3 linked regions of the Pseudobacter ginsenosidimutans genome follow. The main gene of each other region encodes a partner of the protein of the gene in region 2 in a complex. Links are inferred from orthologs where the notes say so. Each region holds a gene or a part of one and is shown on either strand. Other genes may lie near its edges.

Region 1 (9,866 bases), 3.8 Mb from region 2 along the record:
TGATGCCAGGCAACGAAGCCCCATAGTGGTAGTGATCCAGAATACGCCGGCGTTCTCGGTTACATCGGTGAACTGAAATGCATAGCCGTCAAGGTAAAGATCTTTGGGACTGATATGCTCTATCAGGCGTTTCTTTTCCGGATCATACACCAGGATGCCTTTGCCGGAGAGGAAGATATATAAGCGGCCATCAGATGTACAGGCCAGTTTATCCACCTGGTAATCTATTCCAAAGAGGTCTTTGGTTTGAAGGCGGAACAATTCCTCTTCTTTGTTCTTATCGAATCCGATGATCAGGCCTTCATTGGTGCCGATAAAGAGTTTGTTCTGATGCTGCGCCAGGCATTTATACCAATAATTCGGTTGCCTGGTGCCGTGAGTATTGAGATAGTTCTTTACTATTCTTACTGTGCGGATATCAATTTTGGAGAGGCCGGCATAGGGAACGAGCGCCCAGAGATAATCGCCGGATTGATCCAGTGCAATATCATAGATGTCCTGTCCCGGCAAACTTCTTTGCAAATGTTTATTGCCGGCGCTGAGTACTTCCATCTGTTTTCCTTCAAAGCGGTTGAGGCCGTCCTGAGTCGAGATCCAGAGGAAGCCATATTTGTCCTGTACTATTTTTCGTATATTGGAATTCGAGAGACCATTGTCTACCGAGAGCCTGGTAAGGGGAACAAAAGCAGTTTCCTGTCCTGCCGCCTGGCAGGCAATGAGCAGCAAAAGGAGTAAGGTTTTATCTCTCTTTCTGACAGCAGTAATCAGATGGTATATGGCCGATAATAATTGCACCTGGACTGTTACGATAATAGTTATTCATGACGGGGTACATGATCATGTGTACGATGAATTGGAACAATCCATCCTGCAGCAAGAGCTGACCGGGAGTTTAAGGTATGTCATTTTTTATTATTTACTGCATGAAGGAACGATTCAGGTGAAGGAATTGATATTTCACAATAACTTTCAGCGGCTTGAACAGGTAGCCAGTTATCCTGCGCAATTGAATGACCCACAGACTTTCATTCAGTTCTTCCGTCTTTATATCGGGCCTGACCTGCACCATCATCCTGGGCGCCGGCATTTACTGATCCTGAACGGACATGGGGCAGGTCTGGGTTTCTTTGCGGAAAAACACGGCGATGGCAGCATCCGTATGTTGAGTGCGGAGCAACTGGCAGATATGATCCGGCAGAGTATCGGAAAAGTGGAGGTATTGCTGGCCGTTAGTTGCTATACACAAATGCTGGAAACAGGATACTGTCTCAAAAATGAGGTAGACCTTTACATCGCACCACAAACAACGATGACATGGTACGGTGTGCATTATGCGAAATTGTTCTCACTGATGGAATCGAACCCCGGTCTCTCACTACAACAAATAGCCGAAAATGTAACGCAGAATTTTTTGCTGAAATACGAAGAAGAGCCATTCAGGAGTACTGAATTGCCGCGATATGCTGATGAACAGAATCCCAGGTTGGTGAGCATATCTGCCAATTACCTGAGTGAATATGAAGCATTGGTGGAATGTGTGAATGAGCTCACTGATTTCCTGATGGGCTGCCTGGAGGACGGCGGAAAGTTGTTGCAGGCTGTGATCCGCGCAAGAAGAAGCTGTACAGAGCTAACGCCGTCGAGATCTTTTGGTTTCATCGACCTGACTTTCTTCATAGAACAACTGCTAAAAGAAGCGGGCCCGGTGCAGCCTCTGCAGGAAATCCATCAACGCTTCGGAGATATCCGCCAACGATGTTTGGGTTCACTGCATAAGCCCCCTGGCCCGCCTGATCTCTATGCTCCTGCTATGCGAAAAAGTGTACGTTCAACAAGCAGTCCGTTATTCCTTTCTGTTTTCTTTCCTGCCTTTTCCACCACGGCTGACCAGATGGCGATCCGCGAAATTTATTTTTCGGCAGATGGCAGGTTGCGTCAATTCCGGAGGGATTGCAGGTGGGAGAAATTTATCAGGGAATTCTTCAACAGAACATAGTGATTACAATCCTACGCCACGTACTTTACCGCCACCTGAACGGAAGGAGACTCCCCAGTCCAGAGTTTCAGTAGTGTCATCAGGATTTTCGAGTGTGATCTCGGTATCATCCGGATCGGAGATAGTGAGTTCTGCATCGGGATCGTCGAGAGACTTGCCATCCTCTGTTACAGGAAGGATGTCGATAGAGCCGCGGTTTTCCATTTCGGCTTTTGGAATTTCGTACGGTGTTGTGTGCACTTCAACATTGTCCACTTCGAAAGTGATGGTGAACTTGACGCGATTTTTACCAACAGCCACTTTTTTCGCTTTCAACTTGAGGGAACCGGGAACGATATCCTCCGGCCTGAACTTGCCAAGGTTTTCCTGTCCGTCCACATTGTTGAGATGCACCAGCAGACCTGGTTTGAGTTTTACGGGGTCCTGATCATTTCCTGAATTCGGGTTAATTGTAGTGGCCATAACGTGAAATGTTTAAAAAATGAAATAATAGGGCCAAGCTAACAAGTCTTTTCACGGGTTGCAAGGGTTTATACCACATAGTGTTACCGTGAAAAACACGGTATAAAAAAAGCCGGCGGAAATCGCCGGCTGATATTTGATAAAAAGAAATCAATCGAATCAATTCAAAACACTTTTCTCTTTCACAATTTCGATTCCCTCCTGCTTGCTGATGGTTCCCCATCCGCCGAGCACATTGCGAAGATTGTGAATACCCTGGCGTTTCATGATGGAAGCGGCGATCACACTGCGATAGCCACCTGCGCAATGAACGTAGAGGTTCTGGTGTTCTTCAAGAGTTGCGAGATTGCCCGGGTCTGTCATTTCCGCGAGCGGAATATTTTGAGCGCCCTGGATATGTCCATCTGCAAATTCTGTTTCCCTTCTCACGTCCACAACAACCAGGTGTTGATCGAAAGGCAGGTCCATGGCCAGTTCATCGGCTTCAACGTCTATGATCATGTCCACTTCTTCACCGGCTTGCTGCCATGCTTCGAATCCGCCTTCGAGATAACCTTCCATTTTGGAGAAGCCAACACGTGCTAGTCGAACCACAGTTTCCCTTTCTTTACCAGCTTCTGTTACCAGCACGATGGTTTTATCGAAGGGGAGGAGGCTGCCGGCCCATTCAGCAAAGCGGCCTTCGAGGCCAACACTGATGGAATGGGGAACAAATCCTGAAGTGAATACGGAAGCTTTCCTGGTATCAAGCACAATCACATCTTCATTGCTCTGGAATTCTTTGAAGGCGGGGATGCTGAGCGGCTTCAATCCATTTTCCAGGATATTGTCCAGGCTGTCGTATCCTTCCTTGTTGATGCGTGCGTTGATAGGGAAGTATTGTGGTGGCAGAGCGAGGCCATCAGTTACTGCGCGAATGAATTCTTCGCGGGATTGTGGCTGCAATGCATAGTTGGTTTTTTTCTGTTCACCGATGGTGCTGTGTGTTTCAGGACCGAGGTTCTTTCCGCAGCTGCTGCCGGCGCCATGAGCGGGATACACGATCACATCATCGGGCAATGTGGCGATCCTGTTCTGTAAAGAATCGTAGAGCAGTGATGCGAGGTCTTCCTTGCTCATATTGCCGCTGCTGAGATCGGGGCGGCCCACATCTCCAACAAACAAAGTGTCTCCGGTGAAAACTGCATGCTCTTTTCCTGCTTCATCTTTCAGGAGATAGCAGGTGGATTCCAGTGTATGACCTGGCGTGTGCAGCACCTGGATGCTGAGCTTGCCGAGTTGAAAGGTTTCGCCATCTTTCGCAAGATGGATGGGAAATCCGGTTTCTGTATTGGGGCCGTACACGATAGGGGCACCTGTAGCCTTCTGAAGGTCCAGGTGGCCACTCACGAAATCGGCATGGAAATGTGTTTCGAAAATATATTTGATGGTGGCATTGCGTTCAGTGGCCAGCTGAAGGTAGCTGTCGATATCGCGGAGGGGGTCGATGATAGCGGCCTGTCCTTCACTTTCCACGTAGTAAGCGGCCTCACTTAAACATCCTGTATATAACTGCTTAATAAACATTCGTTAACCTGTTTTGGGAACAAAGGTACTAAAAAAGCAAAAAGCAGAAGGAGGGGTAATCCCTTCTGCTTAATTGCCAGGTTGATTAAAAAAATACGCTGATACGGTTTGTCAGGTATTGAGGTCCTCCACACATTGCATGATATGAGCAACACGGGATCCGTTGACGGAATAGTAAATGAATTTGCCATCTCTTTCAGTCTTCACAATTCCCGCTCTTCTAAGAATGGCTAAGTGTTGGGATGCGACGGATTGTTCCAGTCGCAGGCGAACATAAATTTCCGTTACGGTTAGGCGTCTGTGCTCGTCAATGAGCTTCAGGATTTGCTGCCGGAGCTTGTGGTTCAGTGCCCGTAAGATCATAGCAGCCTTTTTCAGATTCAGGAAGTCTACTTTTACGGAATCACCGGGAACACCTTCCGCGGCTAGCACCATGGAGTAATTACTTGTTACGTTCATGTGCACATCAGAGCTTTTTAGTATTATATAGGATAAGAGTGTCAAATTTACAAGAAAAAGTCACCATTCCGGAACGAAGAAGGATAAAAGTTTCAGTTGGTTACTTTTTTATATGAGAATAAAATTCCTTGAGATAAACGGGTTCTTCGTAGGCCAGATCGGCAAATTTTCCTTGTAAAAATAATCGTTCTGCGAGCGGCGCCAAATGTTCGGCTGTTTGGATCACATCTGCAAAAAATGCATGCGGATGATTGCATACAGGTTTCCACTTAGCACTCCCATTACCGAGAAAAAGTATACTATTATTTTCTAATTCTTTGTTAAAAGAGTCAGCGTCAAGGATAAGCGCAGCGGGCTTTTCAACAATGTTTAACTCCAAATCATACAGAGCAGTAAACACTTCCATTCTTCTGGCGTCGATCATCGGGCAGAGAATCGTGGCATTTTTTAATCCGGCTTTAATGCTGTACTCATCCCCATTTGGGAAAGATTGTAGTGTTGCAGCGTAAGCCATCACACGCAAAGTATTTTCTGTGATCAGCGGAATATTCAACGCAAAGCATAATCCTTTCGCTGTGGCCATGCCTACGCGCAGCCCTGTATAGGAGCCCGGACCGGCCGTTACAGCAATACCCTGAAGATCTTTTGCGGTGTTTTGCGTTTCCTGTAAAATTTGTTCGATAGCAGGTTGTATCCAGGCCGCATGATCCCGCTGCTGGTTGTTCACCATGGTGCGCAGCGCCTTGCCATCTTTTGAAATACTGATGCTCGCGTTCTCTGTAGCTGTGTCTATGTTGAGCAGTAGCGCCATTACGGATTCGATTGTTGTGATTGGACGGCAGATTCGAGTGCTGGTGCGGGAGCATAACGCGTATCGGTAAGATGCAATTGCTGCAGCAGGGCGTATACGCGCTGCAATCCTATTTTTTCGGTCCAATCGAATGGTCCCATGGGATAATTGGTGCCGAGTTTCATAGCGATGTCGATCTCCTCTCTGCTGCTGACACCCGCTCCCAGTGTGAAGTAGGCTTCATTGATGATCATGGCCAGTACACGCGCAGTGATCATACCCGGAACATCAGGCGCCAGCTGGTACTGCCAGTTGAAAGCAGCGAACAGTTCTTTCACTGCGTTTTCGGTTATAGATACAGGTAAGACGATCTCGGCGATATTCCTTTTCAATAATGTGGGCCATCCATTGATCCTGATGAAAGGATGACGGATATCGGCGGTTGTGTATTCCACGGCATTCACCAGCACAGGTTTGGGCAGCAGTTTTGCCAGGTGTTGATTGCGCTCGGGATCATTGCGGAAGAGCAGGTCTGCATAAGCATCTGCATCCAGCATGGTGAGCGAGCTCATGGAATCAACCCAGATAAAGGTGATGTCTTCAGGGAATTGATGTTGCAACCATTCATTCTTCAGTGTATCATCGGCCAGTATTGCGATCGTCATAGCTAAAAAACTTTCCGCAAAGAAAACGTATTACCGGGAATTATCAGGTGAGTACAAGTGCCGGGGTTTTAATATTTTTACGCCATGGAAAAAAGAATCATCAATACACCGGACGCGCCCGCTCCCATCGGGCCTTACAGCCAGGCGGTCCTGGTCAACGGAACAGTATACATTTCAGGTCAGATCGCTATTGATCCTGCAACCGGCAATATCGAAGCCACCGATGCCGGCAGGGAAACTGAGCAGATCATGAAGAATCTGAAAGCTGTACTTACGGCAGCCCAGCTGGATTTCGGACATGTGGTGAAGACCACCATCTTCCTCAGCGATATGGCCCTTTTCCCGGTTGTGAACGAAGTGTACGGCAAATCTTTCACCGGCGATTTCCCTGCGCGCGAAACAGTTGCTGTAAAAGGATTACCAAAAGGTGTGAATGTGGAGATCAGTATGATCGCTGTAAAATAATCAGGCAAGCCAATGTATGATCAGGTTGGGAATGGCTACTGCTACTGCAATGCCGTAGATCAGGTCCAGCCAGATCATACTTCCCAGGGAGCCTAAATAGATCAGTCCTGTCAGCGGGTAACCAATGAGCTTTATGATGGGCTGTGTATCTTTCTTCCTGATCTCGTTCCAGATCTCCCTGGCATCTCCTGTGCTGGGGAAGGCGTGCATGGCGATGGAAACACCCAGCCAGATCAATACATAATGCAGGAAATTTGCATTGTTCAATGTGAACACCGGTAATGCAGCTGGCAATGCGATCAATGCTCCGAGGATCGTATTCACCAAAAAAGGGCCCACTGCAATGAGGATGGTTTGCCATTTGTAGGGTGGGATCTCGTGCAATACAAATCCCGCGGGATTGCCCACCTGGAAATACACTACCTGGAACACGGGAATTTTAAACAAACGGCAAAAGAGTTGATGCGCCAGTTCGTGCACAACAACACCCGGACAAGTAGCAATAGAGATAGCGATCCCTGGTATGAGCATATCGTTTTTTATTTTGCTCTGAAAGGAACTTTGCCGCTGATCACATCTGTAGCGTACAATACAAATTCCTTCGTGGCTTCGTTGTTTACATTTTTACATTCTTCTATCAACGCATCCCGTTTATCTTTTTCACCATTGAAATGATAAGCCAGGATCAAAGTGGCGGTGTTGTAGGGATCCTGTTCATCGGTCTCAACACTTTGCAATGCGAGTTGCAGTCCTTCTTCATCTTTTTTCTGTTTCAGTCTGGTCCTGGCTTTTGATGCGATGGCGTAACCTGCTTCATTGTTGATCTTTAGCAGTGCCTCGCAATATTTGTCTGCGCTTTCGTAGTCATTCATTTCTCTTTTCAGACTGGCCATCAAGCGTAGTGCAGGAAAATAACCGGCATCGATCTTCAATACATTTTTCAGGATGCTGTCGCAGGGATGGAAACGATTTTGATCGAAGAGGATCGAGGCATAGGAAAAATGCGCATAGATATCATCCGGGTGATTGCTGAGGTATTTTTTGAATGACTGATCAGGGATATTGTTCCTGTGCACTTTCATGAGCTCGATCATGGAATCTTTGGGCATATAGCTGTTGAATTTTGCCATGGCATCGTCCACTTTTCGGTAGAGCTGATCGTTTTCGATGCTTTTGCCCACGAGCTTTTCGGCGATCACGGAAAAAGCAGTGAGGTCCATATTGTTGAAAGCAGCGAGTGCAAGATGGCACTGGATCTCGATGTCTCCCGGGTTTTTGGAAGCAGCTTTGGTGAATTCGCGCTGGGCGGTAAGGAATTTTTTTTCTGCCTCTGCTTTCTTGCCTCTCGTGATATGCAGCCCCAATGTGAGATTGGAGGGAAAGCTGATGCAGCAGTAGATCAGGAGCACCAGGATTGCGCCGCCGAAAATTTTGATGAGTAACGGAATGGGATACCTGATAAAGCCCTGTCTGCAGCTCTGGCAAAGTGGTGTAGGATGGCCATGAATGATATCCGGTGCGCCGCATTGTTCGCACCCGTTATCATCCGGTAAATATGCCGGTACCTGGTAAAGAGGATTTTTCATACAGAAAGGCTCTGTATAAAACGCGGGAATCTTAGGTTTATTATCAGCGTGTGGGCAGTTGCCCGACTCCCGTTGAATGACTGCCCGCTGCGAAAAAAAACGGCAGCCTGTTAAGCTGCCGTTCAGGAAAATATTATTGAAATGATCTATTTCAACACGCCGAGTTCCTTTCCGATCTTGGTGAAGGCGGCGATAGCTTTTTCGAGATGATGCTGATCGTGCGCAGCGCTGATCTGTACGCGGATGCGGGCTTGTCCTTTTGCTACCACAGGGTAGAAGAAGCCGATCACGTAGATGCCTTCTTCCAGCAGTTTGGCGGCAAATTGCTGGGCCACCACAGCGTCGTACAACATGATTGGCACAATGGGATGGTCTCCCGCTTTGATATCGAAACCGGCAGCGGTCATCTGGCTGCGGAAGAATTTGGTATTGTTCTCCAGTTTATCGCGGAGTGCGGTGGTTTCGGAGAGCAGGTCCAGCACAGCAATGGATGCGCCTACGATGCTGGGAGCAAGTGTATTGGAGAAGAGATAGGGTCTTGAGCGCTGGCGCAGCATTTCGATCGCTTCCTTGCTGCCGGAGGTGAATCCGCCGGAAGCGCCGCCCAGGGCCTTGCCCAGGGTTCCTGTGATGATATCGATCTTACCCATTACGCCACGATACTCATGTGTGCCTCTTCCTGTTTTGCCGAGGAATCCGCTGGAGTGACATTCGTCAACCATAATGGCGGCATCATACTTTTCTGCCAGTTCAACAATTTTGTCGAGCTGCGCGATGGTGCCATCCATGCTGAAGGATCCATCAGTAACGATGATCCTGTTGCGATTGCCGGCCGCTTCTTTGAGTTTGGCTTCGAGGTCGGCCATATCGTTGTGCTTGTAGCGGAAGCGTTGTGCTTTGCAAAGACGCACACCGTCAATGATGCTGGCGTGGTTGAGCTCATCGGAGATGATGGCATCCTGTTCGCCGAACAATGGCTCGAATACGCCTCCGTTGGCATCGAATGCAGCGGCATAGAGGATGGTGTCTTCAGTGCCGAGGAATTTGGAAATTTTGGCTTCCAGTTCCTTGTGAATGTCCTGCGTGCCGCAGATGAAGCGCACGCTGCTCATACCATAGCCGCGGAAGTCGACATATTTCTTTGCGGCTTCTATCACTTTGGGATGAGAAGAGAGACCTAAGTAGTTGTTGGCGCAAAAGTTAAGTACGGTCTTGCCGTTCACAGTGATCTCGGCTCCCTGTGGGGATTCGATGATCCTTTCTGTTTTGAAGAGGCCGGCGGATCTGATCTCGTCGATCTCAACTGCCAGTCTTTTCACGAGATTGTTATTCATGTAGCTAGTTTTTTTAGATAGGGGGCAAAAATAGTGTAACATTTTCGATGTACCTTCGTCCTATACTTCAAAGAGGTGCACTATGTTTAGAAAAACTTTTGTTCGCGTAACGCTGGTTGGTTGCCTGCTGATGGCAGGAACACTGATCATGCTGGCTGCCTGGGCGCCAAAGCTCAGCAAGGTTGCGAATGAATGCGAAGCAGCCGGAGTGGTGAAGGAACAGTGCGAGTCGCAACTCAAAGAACAGGGAGAATTCCTGATCTGGGAGACGTTGAACCGGACGCTGAATATCGCCCTCCACTAATTCATTACATTATCAATTGAAAGAATATGAAAGCCGTCTCCTGTCAGGAGGCGGTTTTGTTTTCTGAGGTCAGGTAACTGAGGTGATTGGGTACCGGGAACATATTTGAAAAATATTCCGGGTTCCTGTAACTTTTGTTCCCGCCATTCGTATCACAACATAACAAGTCTACATTAAACAACAGCCTGGTCCTGCTTATGACCGAGAAAGAGTATAATGATTGTGTGAACATGTATTCG
Region 2 (9,811 bases):
GTAATTACAGGTCAGGATGCCAACAGCGTTATCCGCGATCCGGGATTTGTTACTGCCGGAGGAACGAATGCAACCGGTTATATTCCGGCAAATATGCTGGCAGGTACAGTTCTGGCGGGCTATGAGCCTGATCATATCGGTGTGGTGCGTCCGGCAAGCCCTTTCATGGGCGCCTTTCATTATTTGAGTACCTTGCCTGTGGCCTGGCTGGATTTTAAATTGTATCCTTCCAAAGACCGGATCGTTCTAAAATGGTCCACTGCCAATGAGCAGCTCAGCAGGGATTTTGTTGTTCAGCATAGTGTGAATGGGGTCCACTGGAAGCAAATTGGAATTGTTGCTGCAGCGGGTACAACCAGTTTGACCTCTCTTTACCAGTATACAGATCTCTCTCCTTCAAAAACAAGGAACTACTACAGGATACTGCAAAGGGATATAAATGGAAAATCGGATTACAGTGTTATCCGGACAGTAGAATTTGGACAGTCTGCTGCATTGCAGTTATTCAATAATCCTGTTACCAGGGGATTGCTGGAATTTCAGACAAAGCAGGCAGCCGAACTATTCCTTGTAGCTCCTGATGGACGTTTGATTTGGAGAAAACAATTCTCAGCAGGGCAGCACCAGGTGAGCGTGCATGCGTTATCACCAGGTGTCTATTACTTGAAGTCTGCCACAGAGGTTATTCCATTTGTGAAAAAATAAAATGGGAATAAGCATGCTGCGCCTTCTCCACACTTTAATATTGAATCCTTCAGTATCTTTAATCCTTAATCGTTGCAAATGTCGCTCGCAGCAGACAGAAACGAACCCTGGGACTGGGAGATCAGTAACCGTAGCAGTTGGCGCAACTGGCCGGTAAAAGAATTATGGGCCTACAGGTACCTGCTTTTCAGGTTCATCAGGCGTGATTTTCTGATCAATTACCAGCAGACATTACTGGGACCGCTCTGGGTTGTATTGCAACCTCTCTTTACGCTTGTGGTTTATGTGATGGTATTCAGCAGGTGGATAGGGATCGATACCGGCGCATCACCGCCCGTGTTATTCTTCCTCTGCGGCATTTTGTTATGGGGATTGTTCAGCGATCTCTTCACTGGCACCGCTTTCATCTTTACTCATTACAGCTCGCTTTACACCAAAGTTTATTTCCCCAGACTTATAATTCCTTTTTCCGTGGCAGGAACCCATCTGCTCCGGTTTTGTATACAGTTTGTTTTGCTGGTGGCGGTTTTGGCTTTCTATGCAGTATTCCGGGACTTCAACTTCTCCTGGAATTTCTGGTTGCTGGTATTGCCGCTGTCTATTTTACTGACTGCTCTATTTGCATTGGCGCTCGGCCTTATTTTTTGTATCCTCACTGCCAGGTATCGCGACCTTGGCAATATCGTTCACCTGGGCGTCAGGTTGTTTATGTTTGTAACGCCTGTTATCTATCCAATTTCCTCTCTACCTTCCGGCATTCGCTGGATTGTGCATATAAATCCACTATCCGCATTATTCGAAGTATTCCGGTATGCCCTATTGGGCCAGGGAATATTTTCGATGTGGCAATTACTTTACAGTGCAGTATTCATCATCATCACTTTCTTTATAGCCCTGATATGGTTCAATAAACAGGCCATCAGGCTTATAGACATTGCATAACCGATATGAGCAAGATTGTAATTGAAGCGGCTGGTGTTTCCAAGATCTACAGGCTCGGCGCCATTGGTACAGGTTCTTTCCGGCAGGATGTAAAACGCTGGATAAACAAAACCATGGGGCAGAAGAACAATGCTTTCTTCCATGAAGATAAGCTGGCCGCAGATCAGTTCATGGCCCTGAAGGATATCAGCTTCCAGGTCAGGCAGGGGGAAACATGGGGAATTGTTGGACCCAATGGCGCAGGGAAATCAACTTTGCTCAAGATCATCTCACGCATTATTCAACCAAGTTCCGGTTTTGTAAGAGGGAGAGGGACTGTTGGTAGCCTGCTGGAAGTAGGTACAGGATTTCATCCGGAACTTTCTGGCCGAGAGAATATCTATATTAGTGGATCCCTGTTGGGTATGACTAAAGCACAAGTGCTGCGCCAGTTTGATGAGATCGTTGCTTTCTCGGGGCTTGAAAAATTCATTGATACGCCGGTAAAGCGTTATTCGTCGGGCATGTATGTGAGGCTGGCTTTTGCAGTGGCTGCACATCTTAATGCGGATATCCTTATTATGGATGAAGTACTGGCTGTGGGAGATATCGAATTTCAGAAGAGATGCCTTGATAAAATGCAGGAAGTGGCCAAAGACAGCCAGCGAACGATCTTATTTGTCAGTCACAATATGCAGGCGGTGAGCCATCTTTGCCGCAAAGCAATCTGGTTGCAACAGGGAGCAATGATGGCAATGGGCGATACCAGTGATGTTGTAGAAAAATACATTGGCAGTTTACAGCAGAATAAGCTGCATGTGGCATGGGGTGAAACCAAAGAAGCACCGGGAAATGAATATGTGCGTATCCTGTCGATGGAGCTGGTGCCTCAGCTGCTGTCTGCAAAAAGTGTGATAGACATCAGAACGCCGCTGACTGTAAAGTTCACCATCCGAAATCAGCAGGATAATGCATTGCTGAATGCCGGACTGCACTTATTCAATTATGCCGGTGAATGTATTTTCGATGTAGCTTCGCTTCCTGTATTGTGCAGCGAAGGTGCAATTCAGGGGGAGTGCCAGATCCCGGGCAACTTCCTTAATGATGGAGCGTATTATCTTTCACTCATCATTGTTCAGGACACATCCATTCCATTATTCTATTATGAAGGAGCGCTTCATTTTGAAGTGGCTGATTTTCGTGAAAATACCACCTGGTTTGGTAAATGGAAAGGGGCTGTGCGTCCGCAATTTCCATTCAGGTTTGAACCGTCGATAAAACAGGCAATTCCATAAACAGCAAATTAGTTTGGATAGAATTCCGTTATCCCCTCCATTCATAGCACCGGTTTCCGACGGTGTACGCAGACCCCGCTGGTCTGTGATGATCCCTGCATTCAACTGCGCCGGATTCCTGGTGGAAACATTGGAAGCAGTACTTGCACAGGCGTTGCTTCCGGATGATATGCAAATAGAAGTAGTGGATGATCATAGTACCGATGCGGATGTGGAAGCATTGGTAAGAAATGTGGGCAAAGGAAGGATTGCTTATTTCAGGCAATCAGAAAACAAAGGAAGTCTTCGGAATTTCGAAACCTGTATCAACAGGGCCAAAGGGCACTTTATCCATTTATTACACGGCGACGATCTCATAAAGCCGGGTTATTACCAGGCAATGGATGAACTGTTTGAAAACTATCCGCAGGCAGGCGCTGCTTTTTGCCGCTATGAATACATTGGGGAAAGCAGTAAGCGCTTATATTTTCGTGATGCGGAAATGAAAGAAGCAGGTATCCTGCAGGATGCCCTGCTGCTGCTGGCTGGCCGGCAAAGGCTGCAGTTTTGCACCATTACAGTGAAAAGGGAAGTATATGAAAAGCTGGGCGCATTTTTTGGTGTTGATTATGGAGAAGACTGGGAAATGTGGGTAAGGATTGCCCGTGACTATCCCGTTGCCTATACACCGCAGACACTGGCTTCATACCGGTTACACTTGGCCTCCATTTCCGGCAGATCATATGCTACTGCCAAGAACCTGAAAGACCTTCAGTGGGTAATGCAAACCATTCAGCAATATCTTCCGGAAACGGAGAAAGAAAGGATACTGGAGCAGTCTATGAAATTCTATGCGCATTATGGTATCAAGATTGCCAATGATCTTTGGTATGGACTGAGAAACCGCCAGGGAGTGAAGGTGCAGGTGCGGGAAGCATTGCGTATGCACCGCGACTGGCTGATGTATTGGAAGATCTCAAAACTGTATACCAAGATGGCGTTGAATATTACATCATTCATTCCCCGACGCAATAAAGCACAAACTGTATGAAGGCAGGTATGACCATTCTTGTTTGCACGTATAATGGGGCTGAACGACTGCCGGTGACGCTTCGTTTTATCGCTGCACAGCAAATCCCTGCCGGTTTGGGTTGTGAGTTGCTGGTGGTCAACAATGCTTCTACGGATAATAGTCTGGAGGTGATTAAGAAAGAATGGCAACAATATGATACAGCCATCAGCCTCCGTGTTATCACGGAAACGAGGCCGGGACTAACTTTTGCGCGGGAAACAGGTTTTTGTGCGGCGCAGCATGAATATATCATTCTTTGTGATGATGATAACTGGCTGGCCCCGGATTATGTACAGACCGCCTTTGCCGTGATGGAAAGCCAGCCTGAGATTGGCATATTGGGAGGTAATGGCAATTTTGTTTTTGAAGAACCAGCGCCCGCCTGGTTATTATCCTGCAATCTCTATGCAGGTGGAGAGCAGGCCAGTAAAAGTGGAAAAGTGAACAACCAGATCGTTTATGGCGCAGGTGCAGTGCTGAGAAAATCTGCTTATGAAAAGATTTGCGCCGGAGGCTTTGTTCCTGCATTGACGGATCGCCAGGGCATGAGCTTAAGTTCTGGCGGCGATCATGAACTGTGTTATGTACTGGCATTGGCAGGCTATAAGATCTGGTATGAAGATAAACTGCGCTTTGATCATTATATCACTGCCAACAGGCTTACACTCCCTTATTATCTGACCTATATTGAAGAAAGCGCTCATTGTTTTTCTGTATTGGAACCATATAAGATCTTACTGAAAACAAAAAACAAATCCATCTTCAGATTTCGTTGGGAGCTATTCAAAAGCTTCTGGTATCATATGAGAAAAATGGGCGTATTGCTCATTACAAAACCTATTGCCAGTAAGCAGACAGACGACCGTGAATTGCGCAAGCTCCAGTATACACTGCTCATACAGCGTTTAAGGTCCTATGGCCGGATCTCGTTGTTCGAAAACAATTTTAGCAAAGCAGTATCCTTACAAAATGAATTGTTGCGAAAAGTAAAACAAAGAAACCCCATCGCTACAAATACAAATAGTAATCCTTCAGCAGCTCAGTAAATTCTTCCGTGTAATTTCCATCTTCTCCTTTTATCGTCAATTCAAATGTTGGATTGAACTGATCATTGGTCCTGGAATAATGTAAAATACTTCTGAAGAAATCATGCTTTGGTGTTTGTTTCACCAGCAGATTCTCTACCAGTGAGAATCCATTTTCTGTTGCCAGTTTATTGAAGTATTCCCATCTGTGATAGGGCAGCAAGATCCCGAAGCCTCCGTGTGGCTCCAGGCTGCGGCTGATCACGCCGATCAGTTCTTCCAGCGATAATTGTTTGCTGTGTTTGGCGATCTGCTCTTCTTCCGAAGACGATGGCAGATCATTTTCAAAGAAGGGCGGATTGGTGATGATGAAATCGTATTTGATGGGGAAGGCGTAGGTGCGGGCATCTCCGGGAAATACCCTGATACGTTCTTTCCAGATGCTTTGCTGGATGTTTTCTTTCAGTTGCTTGAATGCGCCGAGGTCCAGTTCGATGCCGTGGATCTCTGAATTCGATTTCTGGGCAAGCATCAGAGAGAGCAGTCCCGTTCCTGCGCCGATGTCAAGCACTGTAGTGTAGTCGGCGGTCTTGGCGGCAAACCATGCGCCGAAGATGCAGGCATCTGTGCACACTTTCATGGCGCACTGGTCCTGGTGAACGGTAAACTGTTTGAATTGAAAGTAGCCGTTGGCCATTTGCAGTTTTTGAGTTATACAAATTCGGTTACTGGTTTAGGTTACCATTCGGCTTTGGCGGAGGGGCTGGCAGTAAGAGGGGTATATTCTCCTGCCAGGAATTTGTAATACGCTGTGATGGCGATCATCCCGGCATTGTCTGTACAATATTGGAATGCGGGAATGAATGTGTTCCATTTCATTTTATCGCCGGTTTCTTTGAGTGCGGTCCTGAGACCGCTGTTGGCTGATACGCCGCCTGCGATACAAACATCTTTGATGCCTGTTTCGATGGTGGCCTTCTTCAGTTTGTTCATCAGGATGCTGATGATCCGATGCTGAATGGAAGCGCAGATATCTGCCAGGTTCTCTTCCACAAAATTGGGGTTGGTCTTTGTGTTCTCCTGGAGGAAATACAGGATGGCGGTTTTGAGTCCGCTGAAGCTGAAATCCAGTCCGGGTATTTGTGGCTCGGGGAATTTGAAACGATCGGGCTTGCCTGTTTTGGCGTATTTATCTATCAATGGGCCGCCGGGGTAGGGCAGTCCGAGTAATTTGGCTGATTTGTCGAATGCTTCGCCTGCGGCATCGTCGATGGTTTCGCCGATGATGCGCAGCTGGTGCGGGCTATCGCATTGCACGATCTGCGTATGTCCTCCGCTGACGGTGAGGCAAAGGAAGGGGAACGATGGTTTCGGATCGTCTATGAGATTGGCGAGCACATGCGCCTGCATATGGTGAACGGCGATGAGTGGCTTGTTCAAGGCCAGGCTCAGTGATTTGGCGAACTGTGCTCCTACCAGCAGGCTGCCGATCAGGCCAGGCGCCTGTGTGAAGGCGATGGCATCGAGATCTGATAATTGTTTGCCTGCTTCCTTCAGTGCCTTGTCCACTACCGGCACGATATTCTGCATATGTGCGCGGGATGCGAGCTCGGGCACTACGCCTCCGTATTGCTCATGCACGGCCTGGCTGGCAATGAAGTTTGAGAGGATCTTTCCGTCTGCACAAACTGCGGCCGATGTTTCGTCGCAGGAGGATTCAATTGCAAGAATGGTAACGCTCATAATCGCGGCAAAGGTAAGTATTCTCGGAGTTTTGTCCGTCACTCGCCGGGAGGCGAGGGAGGATACTGCGGGATTATTTCGAGCGTATCGCCACCACCGGGTCCATCCTGGCGGCAATGGAAGCGGGAATGATCCCTGCCAGCACGCCTACCACAATACAAATAGAAATGGCCAGCATGATGATGCCGGGCGCAATGAACACGGTAAACCCAAAGATGGCCGAGAGCACGAATGTGAGTATGACCACTATCAGCAATCCTAACATCCCTCCCATGATGCAGAGGAAAGAGGATTCCAGCAGGAATTCCGTCATGATGGTAATGCGCTTCGCGCCGATGGCTTTTTTTAGACCGATCTGCGAAGTGCGTTCGCGGACCGTCACGAACATGATATTCGCCACACCAAACATGCCAACGATCAGACTTAAAGTGGCAATGGCCCAACCGCCTTTGTTCACACCGTCGAAGATGCTGGAAGCGAAATTGGCGAAGGTATTGATATCATTAAGTGTGAAATTGTCTTCCTGAGTGGGTTTCAGTTTGCGGATGGAGCGCATGGCGCCAAGTAACTCATCTTTCAGTTGCTCGAGCGGAACATCTGGTTTTCCGGTGACGAGGATAGATGGCCCGGCCCAATCTTCTTTGGTCATCTGCTTCATGAAATTGCGGGTGATAAGCACGTTATTGTCGTAGTCCCATCCTCCCAGTATACTTTTTCCTTTCTTCTTCAGGATCCCTACCACCACTGCTTTCTTGCCGTCCTTCAGTTTCAGTTCCTGCCCCAATCCTTTTTTTACATCTGAACCGAAAAGGTTTTCAGCCACCATATAACCAAGGATGATGGCGCCAGTGCCCTGGTCAAATTCAGACTGCAGGAAATAGCGGCCAATTCCTACTTCAATGGGTTGCAGTTTGTCGAAGTCCTCGGTGATCCCATAATAATTTAGACCGGTGAGAACGCTGCCATTGTATTCGATGGGAGAACTGATATTATTGGTGTAAGCAATGTATCCGATTGCAGGCACCTTTTGTTTCAGGAGCTCTACCTCTCTGTATTTAGGGGCTGGGCGGTTCATGTATTTCCACCAGGGCGCATTATCGTCTCCCGAGTAGTCCCATTTGTCGATATAAATGGAATTGGAGCCAAGCGCCTTGATATCCTGTTGCACTGCATATTCCAGGCTGTTCACGGTGGCGAGCACGCCAATGATACAGAGGATGCCGAAACCGACGCCGGAAAGGGAGAGCAGGGTACGCAGCTTGTGCGATTTGAACTCCTGCCAGGTGAGGTTGAGGCTGCTGCCGAGAATTTCGATGATACGACGCATATTCCAAATTTAAGTGATTGTTCCCGGGTATTTGTCGCAGCACCCGCTGATTTATTTCAATGGTCATTCCGGCTGATAAGCCTTTTTATTAACTTGCTGTATGTTTACGATCGAAAGTCACCTGCTGAAAGCCAGCATCCATCCGAAAGGCGCTGAACTGCAGAGCCTGTTGCAGAAAGAATCCGGCATAGAATATATGTGGAAAGGCGATCCCGCCGTTTGGGGGAAATTCTCGCCCGTCCTCTTCCCGATCGTGGGCACACTAAAGGATAACACTTACTATTACAAAGAACAGCCCTACCAGTTGGGGCGGCATGGGTTTGCCCGCGACCATCAGTTTGCCGTGGAATCGCAGGCATTTGACAAGATCGTGTTCCTGTTGAAACAGAGTGAAGAGACTTTGAAAGTATTCCCTTTCCCATTCGATTTCAGGATCGGTTATACTATTGTTGACAGCAGCATTGCCGTTACTTATGAGGTGGTGAATACAGGTAAGGAAACGATGTATTTCTCCGTGGGTGGCCATCCCGCCTTTGCATTGCCACTGGTGGCGGATACAGTGTACGACGATTATTACCTGGAATTCGATCAGGCCGAAACCACAGGCCGCTGGCCTATCGCTGAAGCCGGACTGCTCAAAACCTCGTCCATTCCATTGCTGAACGATACAAAGCAACTGCCTTTGAACAAGGGATTGTTTGCGCAGGATGCACTGGTGCTGAAGAATCTCAACTCTTCCAGGATCTCTTTGCTGAGCCGCAAAACAGAACATGGTCTCAATATGGACTTCCCCGGATTCCCCTTCCTGGGATTGTGGGCGGCGCCCGGCGCCGATTTCCTTTGCATCGAGCCCTGGTGTGGTATTGCCGACAGCGTTGATACGATGCAGTTATGGGAAGAGAAAGAAGGGATCAACAAGCTGGAAGCAGGAGAAAGTTTTGTAAGAACATGGACGGTAACCGTATTCTGATCGGATACAGTAAAAAAATGGAATGATATAAACCTGAAATTGATAAATTGGGACCAGAGAGCAGAGAGATGGAGATTGGATAGAACCGAATGGTAAACTATGAAGTTGAAATTTTTTGACCCCCGCGAAGCAGCAAAAACCCTTAAAGCCACCGCGCACAAGAACGGAAAACTCGGATTCAGCGCCGATGCTGCAAAAAAGATGGAACTGGCCGCAGGAAAAGGAGCCAGGATCGCTTTTGATGAAGAGAACCCGGAAGACAAAACACTCTACGTGATCATCTCTTCCATGGCTATGGAAGACACTTTCAAGATCATCAAGGCCGGCGAATATTTTTACCTGAATGCCAGGTCGCTCTTCGAGGAGCTGGAGCTCGACTATAAGAACGATAATATCGTGTATGATATTTCAGAAGTGCTGATCGACGGCCGCCCGATCTACAAATTCACTAAAAGGGCAGGAGTGAAGAAAGTGCAGCTGAGCTGATCATTATATTTATTCACTTTTTCATTCTTCTATAAATCACTGTTTCGGGTGATCGCCCGCCGCGATTTCCTCTTTTTCTTTATACCTGATTCACCCGGTATACCAATTACCCGGTGGATCTTCAAAAAGTATAATATGAAAAAGTGGAAAACAATACTCTGCATTTCCTTTTTGTCTGTGATTATTTCATTGCCCGTTTTTGCACAGCCACCAATTCACGTGGCTGGTATGATCGTAAGGATGTGGAGAATGTTGATGTCGGCTGGATGACAAAACTGACATTCAAAG
Region 3 (9,869 bases), 2.7 Mb from region 2 along the record:
GAACAGGCTGATCAAAAATGCCTTCGTATGTGCGTAACAGTGTTTTGATCAGTGGTTCCAGGTCTGCATGCATCTCCTCGAAATCATAGAGCCAGTCTTTATTGGTGATGAATCCAACCGAAGCGGGAATGAACACCTGTTCATTGTAATTCATCCATCCTTCCTGTTCCATTGCTTTCAACGCATAAGTGGCGAGCCTTGGCTCCGGATGGAATTTGGCGATGAGGTCGTTCAATTCAAAATCATAATAGGCGCCACCTCCAAGGCCGGTGGGCACCTGGATATAATTCATCACATCGGTATAGATCTTTTTGATGTCTTCCGACCTGGGAAAGCGGATGCCCGGCAGTGCGCGCAGCTCTTCCGGATCGGTATGATCATACAGCAGTACGGCATAGGATTTTTTTCCGTCGCGGCCTGCACGGCCTGCTTCCTGGTAATAATTCTCCATGCAGTCGGGAGGATCTGCGTGTACTACGAGACGTACATCGGGCTTATCGATCCCCATGCCGAAGGCATTGGTGCAAACGATAGTGCGGATATCGTTGCGGATCCAGGCTTCCTGCCGGCGGTTACGTTCTTCGCGGGTAAGGCCCGCGTGATAACAATCGGCCTGAATGCCGTATACATTTAGCTGGTCGCTGATCTGTTTGGTGCGTTTGCGGCTGCGGCAATACACGATGCTGCTGCCAGGCACTTTTTCCAGGATATCGCGGAGCTTGCTGAGTTTGCTGTCTACATTGAAAACACTGTAACTCAGGTTGGGGCGGGCAAAGGAAGTCCTGAAAATATTTCTGCCGATGAAATCGAGCCTGGCACAGATATCTTCCTGTACTTCCGGAGTAGCCGACGCCGTTAGTGCGAGTATGGGCACATCGCCCACTTCATCGCGCAGCGCAGCGATCTTCAGGTAAGATGGACGAAAATCATAACCCCATTGGGAGATACAGTGTGCTTCATCCACTGCAATGAGACAAAGATTGAGACCGGGCAGGTATTCGCGGAAGAGCGTTGTTTCCAGCCGTTCCGGCGATACGTATAAGAATTTGCAATTGCTTTCGGTGGCTACCTTCAGGATATTGATCACGTCTTTGCGCGTCATGCCTGAATCGATGGCATAAGCCGTGATCCCTTTCTTGCGAAGGTTCTCCACCTGGTCCTTCATCAATGCGATGAGGGGGCTGATCACAAGGCATAATCCATCCTGCGCGAGTGCGGGGATCTGAAAGCACAATGATTTTCCGCCGCCGGTGGGGAGGATGGCCAGTGTGTCTTCACGATCGAGCACGGCATTGATGATGTCTTCCTGCATGGGGCGGAAGGCATCGTGCTTAAAATATTCTTTCAGTAATGAATGGATATAGGCCATAATGATTACACCACCTTCTTTACGAAAAGGCGACCGGAGTTGATAGCGAGCACTACATCGCTCAATCCCATCACCAATGCTCCAAAGGTAGGGGTGAGCAGGCCAAAAGCGGCCACGGGTATCGCAACAATATTGTAAGCGAAGGCCCAGAACAGGTTCTGGCGGATAGTCATGTAGGTATGCCTTCCCAGTCCGAGTGATAGGGGCAGGTTTTTGATGCCATTGTCCATCAGCACCACGTCGGCGGTTTGCATGGCCACCTGGGATGCATCGCTGAGTGAAATACCTACTGTGGCTTTCGCGAGCGCCGGTGCATCGTTGATGCCATCGCCCACCATGGCTGTGGGCCCTTTGAGGGTGAGGTCTTCCACCACACCGAGTTTTTCCTGCGGGGTTTGTTCTGCAATCACTTCATCGATGCCGAGGAAATCCGCCAGCTGCCTGCATTTATCGTAGCGGTCGCCACTGAGCAGGATGGTACGGATATTCTTATGACGAAGGTATTGCACTACTGTCATGGCTTCCGGGCGTACTTCATCCTTCACATCGATCCATCCCACCAGTACATCGTTCTTAACGATGTACACATTGTGAGCAGCATCGCTGGTGAGGCCCTGTGCAATTTTGTAAGAACCGGCCTGCCAGGTATCACCCTCTTTGGTGCGGCCTTTCATGCCGAGACCTTTCACTTCTTCAATTTTCTCCCAGCGGATCACCTGGCTTTGTTTCCATTCCCTGGCGATACATTGTGCGATGGGGTGATTGGAATATTTTTCGAGGGAGAAGACGATCTGTTTGAACTCCTCATCGCTGATGGCATTGCTTGTTTTTTCGAACGCTGCAATCACGAAATCACCGGTGGTAAGCGTTCCTGTTTTATCGAAAACCACTTGTTGGATATTTCTGAATAGTTCCAGGCTTTTGGCATTACGGAAGAGAACGCCGCTGCGCGCCGCACGTCCGAGTCCAACTGCAATAGCGGCTGGCGTTGCCAGTCCCATAGCGCATGGGCAGGCGATCACCAGTACTGCGATACTTCGCATGAGCGAGGCCGTGAAATCCTGCAGGATGATCCAGTTGGCAATGAGCGTCACCGCTGCGATGCCGAGTACGATGGGAACGAAGATGGCGCTGATCTTATCGGCCATTTGTTGTACAGGCGGTTTCTCTCCCTGAGCACGTTTCACCAGGTCTATGATATTGGAGAGAACAGAATTTTTGGCTTCGGCGGTCACATAGGCTTTCACTGTTCCGTCTACCAGCAGGCTGCCGCCAATGAGATGCTCTTTTGGTTTTTTGACGATGGGCATGCTTTCTCCGGTGATGATGCTTTCATTCACGGTAGCATCGCCCCAGAGGATCTTGCAGTCGGCAGGCACTTGTTCTCCATTTTTGATCAGGAGGATATCGCCTACTCGGAGGGTTGTGTTCTCCACGGGGAAAACATGTTCCTGGTGCTGATCATCGTAAGCGATCATATTGGCCATCACTTTCTGTGAGCGGGCCAGTTTGTTGAGGGATTTTTGTGTGCTCTGAATGCTGGCATCTTCCATCCAGTTGCCAAGGAACACAAGTGTGATCACCGATGCGGCGGTTTCAAAGAAGAGGTATCCTTCTCCCAGTCCGAGCAATGCTCCGGCAAGACTGTACACATATGCAGCTGTAGCGCCGATGGCAATGAGTACATTCATATTGGGCATTCCATTGCGGATGCTTTTGATGGCGCTCTTTCCAAAGAAGTCCATACCCACGATGTATACGGGAGTGGCCAGTGCCATTTGGATCCAGGGATTCATCAGCCAGTGGATATGTATCCACCGGTCAAACATATGCAGCAGGAGGGGGAGTGTAAAGATGATACAGAAAAGAAAGCGTTCTTGATGGTTTTTGAGGAACCTCTTCTTATTTGTATTGAGTTGCGCATCGCCTGCGTCTACGGTGTAGCCGAGTGATTCGATGCCTTTGAGGATCTCATCTTTTTTATTTTGTCCATTGATGATGAAGCTGACATCTCCACCTGCCAGGTTCACTTTTACATCCTGTAATCCTTTTTTTTCGAGAAACTGGCGGATCGTCAATACGCAGTTCGAGCAGTCCATCCCATCTACTTTCCAATTCACTGTTTCCATTGCTTAGAGGTTTAAATTGATCAAGCGGTATGCAAATTTACCGAAGAGAGCCGGGAAGGGCCTTATATGATAACCAATAATATCGCTGCACGGTTGCAAATTCAAGGTATATTTGCGTTTTATGCAAGTATCATTTACCCTGGATACCATTCATGAAGCGGCCCGCAAACTTTGGGAAGCAGCTGGCGACCGCAAGGTTTTCGCCTTTCATGGCCCGATGGGAGCCGGGAAAACTACATTTGTTCATGCCCTGTGCGATGTGAAGGAAGTGACCAGTACGGTGGGAAGCCCTACGTTTTCCATCATCAACGAGTATGCCTACCCCGGTGGTCAGCTCTATCATATCGACCTGTACAGGCTGAAGGACGAAGAAGAGGCTATCAGGGCCGGCGTGGAAGATTGCCTTTATTCCGGCAATATCTGCCTGGTGGAGTGGCCGGAAAGGGCGGAAGGGATCTTTCCCGAAAATACCCTGTCCGTACATATTTCCGTAACTGATCCCAGTACCCGCTTCCTTCAGATAAATGAGAAATAAGTATATTTGATATAGCTGCCAATCAGAAAACAATCTTCATGTCTCAGCAACGACCGATCATCAGCACCTCTTTCAGTTACGAAACACTTGAAGAAAAGCTAGATATAAAACCCAAAGGGGCTCAATTGCATATTGGTATTCCTAAGGAGACCGCTTTCCAGGAAAACCGGATTGCACTCACCCCCGATGCGGTAGGCGTACTGATCAGTAATGGTCATGATGTAGTGATCGAGCACAATGCCGGTGAAGCGGCGCATTTCCGTGACCGTGACTATACCGAAGCCGGCGCCCGCATCGTGTACGACAAGGCGGAAGTTTTCAAAGCGCCCATCCTCGTGAAGAGTGCGCCGGTAGTGGAAGAAGATATCCCCTACCTCCAGTTCAACCAGGTGATCATCTCTCCCATCCATCTTTCCGCTATGAAAGCGGAGCTGCTTCAAAAGATGATGGACAAGCGTATCACCGCCATCTCTTTCGAGAATCTGAAAGATGATAGCGATAGTCTTCCCATTGTCCGAAGTATGAGTGAGATTGCAGGAAGTGCCGTGATGCTGATCGCCGGTCAGTACCTCAGTTCCGCCAATCACGGGAAAGGCGTTTTGCTTGGAGGCATCTCCGGTATTCCGCCCACCAAGGTGATCATCCTCGGAGCCGGTATCGTAGGCGAATTTGCCGCCCGCGCGGCCCTCGCACTCGGCGCCTCCGTGAAAGTGTTCGACAGTAGTGTATACCGTCTAAAAAGATTGCAGAACAATATCGGACAGCGTATGTGGACTTCCGTTATAGAGCCACGTATCCTGGCCAAGCAGCTCAAAACCTGCGAAGTGGCTGTAGGTGCGCTCGCTTCCACCACCGGCCGCACACCCGTTGTTGTCACCGAAGAAATGGTCAGCAATATGCGTCCGGGCAGTGTGATCATCGACGTTAGTATCGACCGTGGCGGCTGCTTCGAAACCTCCGAGATCACCAGTCATGAGCATCCCATCTTCATGAAATACGGCGTGATCCATTATTGCGTACCAAACATTCCATCCGGCTTTGCCCGTACCGCCTCACAGGCCATCAGCAATGTACTGATGCCGCTGCTCCTCGAAGCAGGAGAAGAAGGTGGCTTCGAAAATCTTGTATGGCACAAAGTGCATCTTCGTAGCGGCATCTACATCTTCAAAGGCGCACTTACCAATTTCCATCTTAGTCAACGCTTTGATCTGAAGTACACGGACCTGAATTTGCTGATCGCTTCTCAACGTTAAGTTGCTGCGAAGGTTCTGAAAAACGCGTGCTGGAAAACAAACCGGCGCGGGAGAATATTATTTGAGCTGTGGATAGGAGAGATTGGGCTGTGGTGCTAAGCCGGGCTACTTCGCTTATGTTTTCAAGGCCCTCGTTTTTAGAACCTTCGCAGCTATGTCTCCGCATGTGCAGCAGTCTGTGTTTTGCATCCGGCAATTTCAATCGCCACACACTTCTGCGTCTCATATATGAATTTTTGAGTTGCTATTGTCTGCCATTGTTTGGCTTGCTTTTCGGGGAGCTATCTTCGTGTGTGCAGCTTCGGTAGGTTAGCCTTGTTCAGTTACAGCTTTTTAATGCCACGCTCAATCATACTCTTAAGGCAAAAGCAATATCTGTTGCATTTTCTCGGGGGCTTCGAAGTTTTTCCCATTTTCCCCTTTCGCTCATCATTGTAGTTTGAATGATCCGCAATACAACATAGTGTGTGCAGTTCAGGAATTGAATTTTGGTTGCAGCACGTTCCGGTACATGGAGCAAAGGTGGTATGAAAAGTCCGGCCTTGAAAACAAAAGCTCATCGGCCCAATAGCATTACCACCGCCCAATCCATCCAACCCAAAGCCCAAAGAAATCCAACTGCGCTGGTTTGTTTTCCGGCCGGCGTTCATACCCCTTTGCGACAACAAAAAACTAAGACTTATAATCCAAAATACTGATCCTGCTCTCACAAAAGCTGTATTCCTGCGGATCATTGGAACTAACGATGATGAGCCTCCCCCCGCCGTAGGCGCTGATGAGGCGCTGGTAGAGTGCGATGCCTTCGGCATCAAGATTGGTGCAGGGTTCATCCAGCAGCAGGCAGGAAACATTGGAGAAGATGGCCTGGGCCAGTTTCACGCGTTGTTTCATGCCGGAGCTGTAGAAGCGGATCTGTTTGTGAGCGGCTTTGGTGAGACCGACAGTCTCGATGATCTGTGGAATGGTGAGTTGAGAAAGGAAAGGTTTGAATTGCTGGTGGAAATGCAGGAATTCGGTAACGCTCATTTCTTCGATGAGCTCCAGGTAAGGGGCTGCAATAGCGATCTGGCGGAAAGCGTGATCAGTTTCTACCTGATGAGATTTTTTGGTGGGATTGGTTTGTGTTGACTGAATGGCGGGGGCTTCAATGCTATAAGTAGCTTCTCCTTCGGAGAGTGCGATGGCGCCGCCAATGGCTTGCAGCAAAGTGCTTTTGCCTGAACCGTTTGGTCCGGTGATAGCATATGAGTTACCTTCAATAAACTGGTAATCTACTTTACGGAAGATCCATTCGCGGTTGAAGCGCTTGCCTGCATTAGTCAGCGATATCTTCATCAACGCTATTTTTTGACCAGCGTTTAATGATACCGCGTCCGCTCTCGCGAATAAAGGTTACGATCTCATCGCGCTCGTCGGTGGCAGGGAATTCTTCTTCCAGGAATTCGAGGGCCTGGGAAGTGTTCATGCCTTTGTTGTAGATGATGCGATAGATATCGAGCAGGTGATTGATCTTGTCAACGGTGAAGCCTCTGCGCTTGAGACCAACGGAGTTAACGCCGGAATAGCTGAGGGGTTGACGGCCTGCCTTGATGAAGGGAGGGATGTCTTTACCTACCAGTGAACCGCCGCTCACGAAGGAGTGGGCGCCGATCTTTACGAACTGGTGAACTGCGCACATGCCACCGAGGATGGCCCAATCGCCCATTTCAACGTGACCCGCAATCTGGGTGTTGTTGCTCATGATGCAGTTGTTGCCGATCATACAGTCGTGTGCAATATGGCTGTAGGCCATGATCAGGCAATTGCTGCCGACCTTGGTCTTACCTCTGTCATTAGTGCCGCGGTTGATGGTGACGAACTCGCGGATAGTGGTATTGTCGCCGATCTCAACGAGTGTATCTTCGCCGCCAAATTTCAGATCCTGGGGTATTGCCGCGATTACGGCGCCGGGGAAGATCCGGCAATTCTTTCCAATGCGGGCGCCTTCCATGATAGTTACATTACTGCCTATCCAGGTCCCTTCACCAATCTCAACGTTCTGATGGATAACAGTGAAAGGATCAACTTTCACGTTAGTGGCCAGCTTTGCATTGGGATGAATGTACGTATGCGGATGGATCATTTGATTTACGTTCTTAAGTGTAGTTACAGGAAGAGGGTTCATGGTATTGAATTCAGCCCCATCCCCATTGGGGTTTTGGTTTTGCAAACCACTAACAGGGTCTTGCTTTAAAGTTTGGCGTTTGATACTCAATTGATCAGCTAAAAGAGTTAAAGTCGGATTTCAAGCCGACCCGCAAAAATATAACTTATATACAAACGAACTTTTTTATTCTTAGTATACGTGCGGGTTATGTTTTTAACCGCGTTTTACCAATTGCGCCATCAAATCACCTTCGGTGGCGACCTTATTACCTACATATACCGTGCCTCTCATTTCACAGATGCCGCGGCGGATGGGCGACAATAGTTCCATTTTCAGGATCATTGTATCACCCGGAACCACTTTCTGCTTGAATTTCACGCTGTCGATCTTGATAAAATAAGTATCGTATTCGCCGGGAGGCATGGCATTGATAGCAAGGATACCACCGCACTGTGCAAGGGCTTCCACCTGCAATACGCCAGGCATTACCGGGTTATTGGGAAAATGTCCTTTGAAGAACCATTCGTCGAAAGTCACATTCTTCACGCCAACGATCTGCTTGTCAGACAGTTCAATGATCTTGTCCACCAGCAGGAACGGGTGGCGGTGAGGAAGTGTTTTTTCTATTTGTTGCAATGAATAAACCGGGGGTTGATTGGGATCGTACACCGGAATATTCTTCAGTTGCTTGTTCTTCTTAATGTATTGTTTGATCACCCTGGCAAAGTCCACATTGGTGCTGTGTCCCGGCCTGTTGGCAATGATATGCGCCTTGATGGGATAACCGATCAGTGCCAGGTCGCCCACAACATCCAGCAGTTTATGACGGGCAGGCTCATTCGGAAAACGGAGCTCGAGGTTGTTGAGGTAACCTTCGCTCTTCACTTCCATCTTCTTTCTGCCGAAAGCTTTTGCCAGTCTTTCCATCTCATCTTCGGTAACAGGCTTATCCACTACCACGATGGCATTGTTGATGTCGCCGCCTTTGATGAGATTATGTTCCAGCAGCATTTCCAGCTCGTGCAGGAATACGAAAGTGCGGCAGGATGATATCTCGGATTTGAATTCACTCATATGCTTCAGGCCGGCATGCTGGGTTCCCAGTACGGGGCTGTTGAAGTCGATGAGGGTGGTGATCTTATAATCTGTAGCAGGAAGAGCAGTCATTTCCACTCTCTTCTTTTCGTCGTAATGAGAGATGTTCTGGTCGATGAAATACCATTGTTTTGCGGCATCCTGTTCCAGTACACCTGCTTTTTCGATGATCTCCACAAAAGGAGCGGAGCTTCCGTCCATGATGGGGATCTCAGGACCGTTCAGTTCAATCAGGCAGTTGTCTACTCCCATACCTACAAGCGCAGCCAGGATATGCTCTACTGTGCTCACTTTGGCGCCATTGTCTTCCAGGGTGGTACCTCTTGAAGTATCGGTCACCAGGTCGCAGTCGGCTTTGATCACCGGTTGGCCGGGCATATCTACACGTTGAAACTGGAAACCGAAGCCCGGATTAGCGGGTTTCAGGGTCATGTCAACTTTAGAGCCGGTATGCAGGCCCGTGCCTGAAATACTGATCGCCGATCCGAGAGTATGCTGCTTGTCAGGATTGAAGTTCGCGTCCATTCAATTTTTTTAGATGCGCAAAGATACATATCAACGTCTTACTACCTCCCTAAGTTGCATTGATATTTTACGGGTTGGCATCAGGAAAGGGCTGATTGGTGGTGAATCCCGCTATAGCAGTGAGTTTCATACGATTAGAAAAATGTTTAAAAAGTATGAATGGAACTTCGAACGCGATTAGCGGTATGAAATAAAAACTAATATGAACACCACAGGGCAAATCTGGCCGTTTTCAACAAAAAAAGCATGGCTGAATGAACTGCCATGCTCTAAAGAATTTTATGCTAAGCCCGGAACTTTTACACTTTTTCGGCCAGTAATTGTTGTACGAGTTTTTCCAGTTCCTTGATCCTTTTCTCCAGCTCGGGGAGATTGCGGCTCACTGCCTGGGAACGTAAAGCGCTTGTATAATCAAAAGCCGGAGATCCTGTAACGGCTGCATTATTTGTTTTGATGGATTTGCTGACGCCGCTTTGCGCATTGATTCGGGCGCCATCGGCAATGGTGATATGTCCAACTATGCCGGCCTGTCCACCGATCATTACATTGTTGCCGAGCTTGGTGCTTCCACTCACGCCGGCCTGCGCGGCAATCACGGTATTGTTACCTACTTCTACATTGTGCGCGATCTGGATCAGATTGTCGAGTTTAGCGCCAGACCTGATCACAGTAGAACCTATGGTAGCGCGGTCGATAGTGGCATTGGCGCCGATCTCTACAAAATCTTCCACAATCACATTGCCGATCTGCGGCACTTTCTTGAAACTGCCATCAGGTTGCGGAGCAAAGCCGAAACCATCGCTGCCGAGAACAGTAC

Evidence for each region.
Region 1: the proteins of tsaD (region 2) and tsaB are in contact, whole or in part, in a solved structure (PDB 4WQ4), measured with the Escherichia coli proteins. The link is inferred for Pseudobacter ginsenosidimutans from one-to-one orthologs.
Region 3: the proteins of tsaD (region 2) and tsaE are in contact, whole or in part, in a crystal structure (PDB 6N9A), measured with the Thermotoga maritima proteins. The link is inferred for Pseudobacter ginsenosidimutans from one-to-one orthologs. Residues at the interface, in WP_004082750.1 of Thermotoga maritima: Cys10, Asp11, Arg49, His50, Leu82, Gly84, Gly135, Gly136, Glu154, Thr155, Leu156, Asp157, Asp158, Ser159, Glu162, Asp165, Lys166, Arg169, Leu170, Tyr175, Lys213, Thr214, Leu217, Tyr218, Gln221, Arg222, Asn324; in WP_004082108.1 of Thermotoga maritima: Leu37, Gly38, Lys46, Lys57, Val59, Lys60, Ser61, Thr63, Phe64, Thr65, Leu66, Met67, Val69, Pro71, Tyr82, Arg83, Leu84, Asp86, Asp88, Phe89, Asp93, Ile128, Asp130, Glu131, Arg134.

The regions. Positions count from the first base shown.
Region 1 is NZ_CP042431.1:1,291,232-1,301,097, reverse strand. What follows is about bases 3,440-6,360. They hold tsaB (tRNA (adenosine(37)-N6)-threonylcarbamoyltransferase complex dimerization subunit type 1 TsaB), read right to left. Parts: upstream 5,295-6,360; coding sequence 4,584-5,294; downstream 3,440-4,583. Other genes in these bases: FSB84_RS05185 (RidA family protein), read left to right, coding at 6,023-6,360; FSB84_RS05190 (3-hydroxyacyl-CoA dehydrogenase family protein), read right to left, coding at 5,294-5,938; FSB84_RS05200 (ArsR/SmtB family transcription factor), read right to left, coding at 4,136-4,483; FSB84_RS05205 (MBL fold metallo-hydrolase), read right to left, coding at 3,440-4,024. Also shown: FSB84_RS05220 (sensor histidine kinase), read right to left, coding at 1-726; FSB84_RS05215 (hypothetical protein), read left to right, coding at 776-1,996; FSB84_RS05210 (hypothetical protein), read right to left, coding at 2,000-2,458; more of FSB84_RS05205, read right to left, coding at 2,618-3,439; more of FSB84_RS05185, read left to right, coding at 6,361-6,403; FSB84_RS05180 (DUF3267 domain-containing protein), read right to left, coding at 6,404-6,934; FSB84_RS05175 (tetratricopeptide repeat protein), read right to left, coding at 6,943-7,989; kbl (glycine C-acetyltransferase), read right to left, coding at 8,136-9,323; FSB84_RS05165 (hypothetical protein), read left to right, coding at 9,406-9,627; FSB84_RS05160 (RNA polymerase sigma factor), read left to right, coding at 9,825-9,866. UniProt on the Escherichia coli protein: Required for the formation of a threonylcarbamoyl group on adenosine at position 37 (t(6)A37) in tRNAs that read codons beginning with adenine.
Region 2 is NZ_CP042431.1:5,084,246-5,094,056, forward strand. What follows is about bases 4,739-7,604. They hold tsaD (tRNA (adenosine(37)-N6)-threonylcarbamoyltransferase complex transferase subunit TsaD), read right to left. Parts: upstream 6,741-7,604; coding sequence 5,736-6,740; downstream 4,739-5,735. Other genes in these bases: FSB84_RS19985 (glycosyltransferase), read left to right, coding at 4,739-5,018; FSB84_RS19990 (tRNA1(Val) (adenine(37)-N6)-methyltransferase), read right to left, coding at 4,981-5,694; FSB84_RS20000 (ABC transporter permease), read right to left, coding at 6,814-7,604. Also shown: FSB84_RS19965 (beta strand repeat-containing protein), read left to right, coding at 1-705; FSB84_RS19970 (ABC transporter permease), read left to right, coding at 784-1,647; FSB84_RS19975 (ABC transporter ATP-binding protein), read left to right, coding at 1,653-2,921; FSB84_RS19980 (glycosyltransferase family 2 protein), read left to right, coding at 2,935-3,951; more of FSB84_RS19985, read left to right, coding at 3,960-4,738; more of FSB84_RS20000, read right to left, coding at 7,605-8,067; FSB84_RS20005 (aldose 1-epimerase family protein), read left to right, coding at 8,168-9,037; FSB84_RS20010 (hypothetical protein), read left to right, coding at 9,143-9,523; FSB84_RS20015 (hypothetical protein), read left to right, coding at 9,667-9,811.
Region 3 is NZ_CP042431.1:2,408,377-2,418,245, forward strand. Bases 2,403-5,326 are described here. They hold tsaE (tRNA (adenosine(37)-N6)-threonylcarbamoyltransferase complex ATPase subunit type 1 TsaE), read left to right. Parts: upstream 2,403-3,619; coding sequence 3,620-4,033; downstream 4,034-5,326. Other genes in these bases: FSB84_RS09910 (heavy metal translocating P-type ATPase), read right to left, coding at 2,403-3,498; FSB84_RS09920 (alanine dehydrogenase), read left to right, coding at 4,072-5,286. In the rest of the region: FSB84_RS09905 (RecQ family ATP-dependent DNA helicase), read right to left, coding at 1-1,369; more of FSB84_RS09910, read right to left, coding at 1,375-2,402; FSB84_RS09925 (ABC transporter ATP-binding protein), read right to left, coding at 5,959-6,621; lpxA (acyl-ACP--UDP-N-acetylglucosamine O-acyltransferase), read right to left, coding at 6,602-7,495; FSB84_RS09935 (bifunctional UDP-3-O-[3-hydroxymyristoyl] N-acetylglucosamine deacetylase/3-hydroxyacyl-ACP dehydratase), read right to left, coding at 7,646-9,052; lpxD (UDP-3-O-(3-hydroxymyristoyl)glucosamine N-acyltransferase), read right to left, coding at 9,352-9,869. UniProt on the Escherichia coli protein: Required for the formation of a threonylcarbamoyl group on adenosine at position 37 (t(6)A37) in tRNAs that read codons beginning with adenine.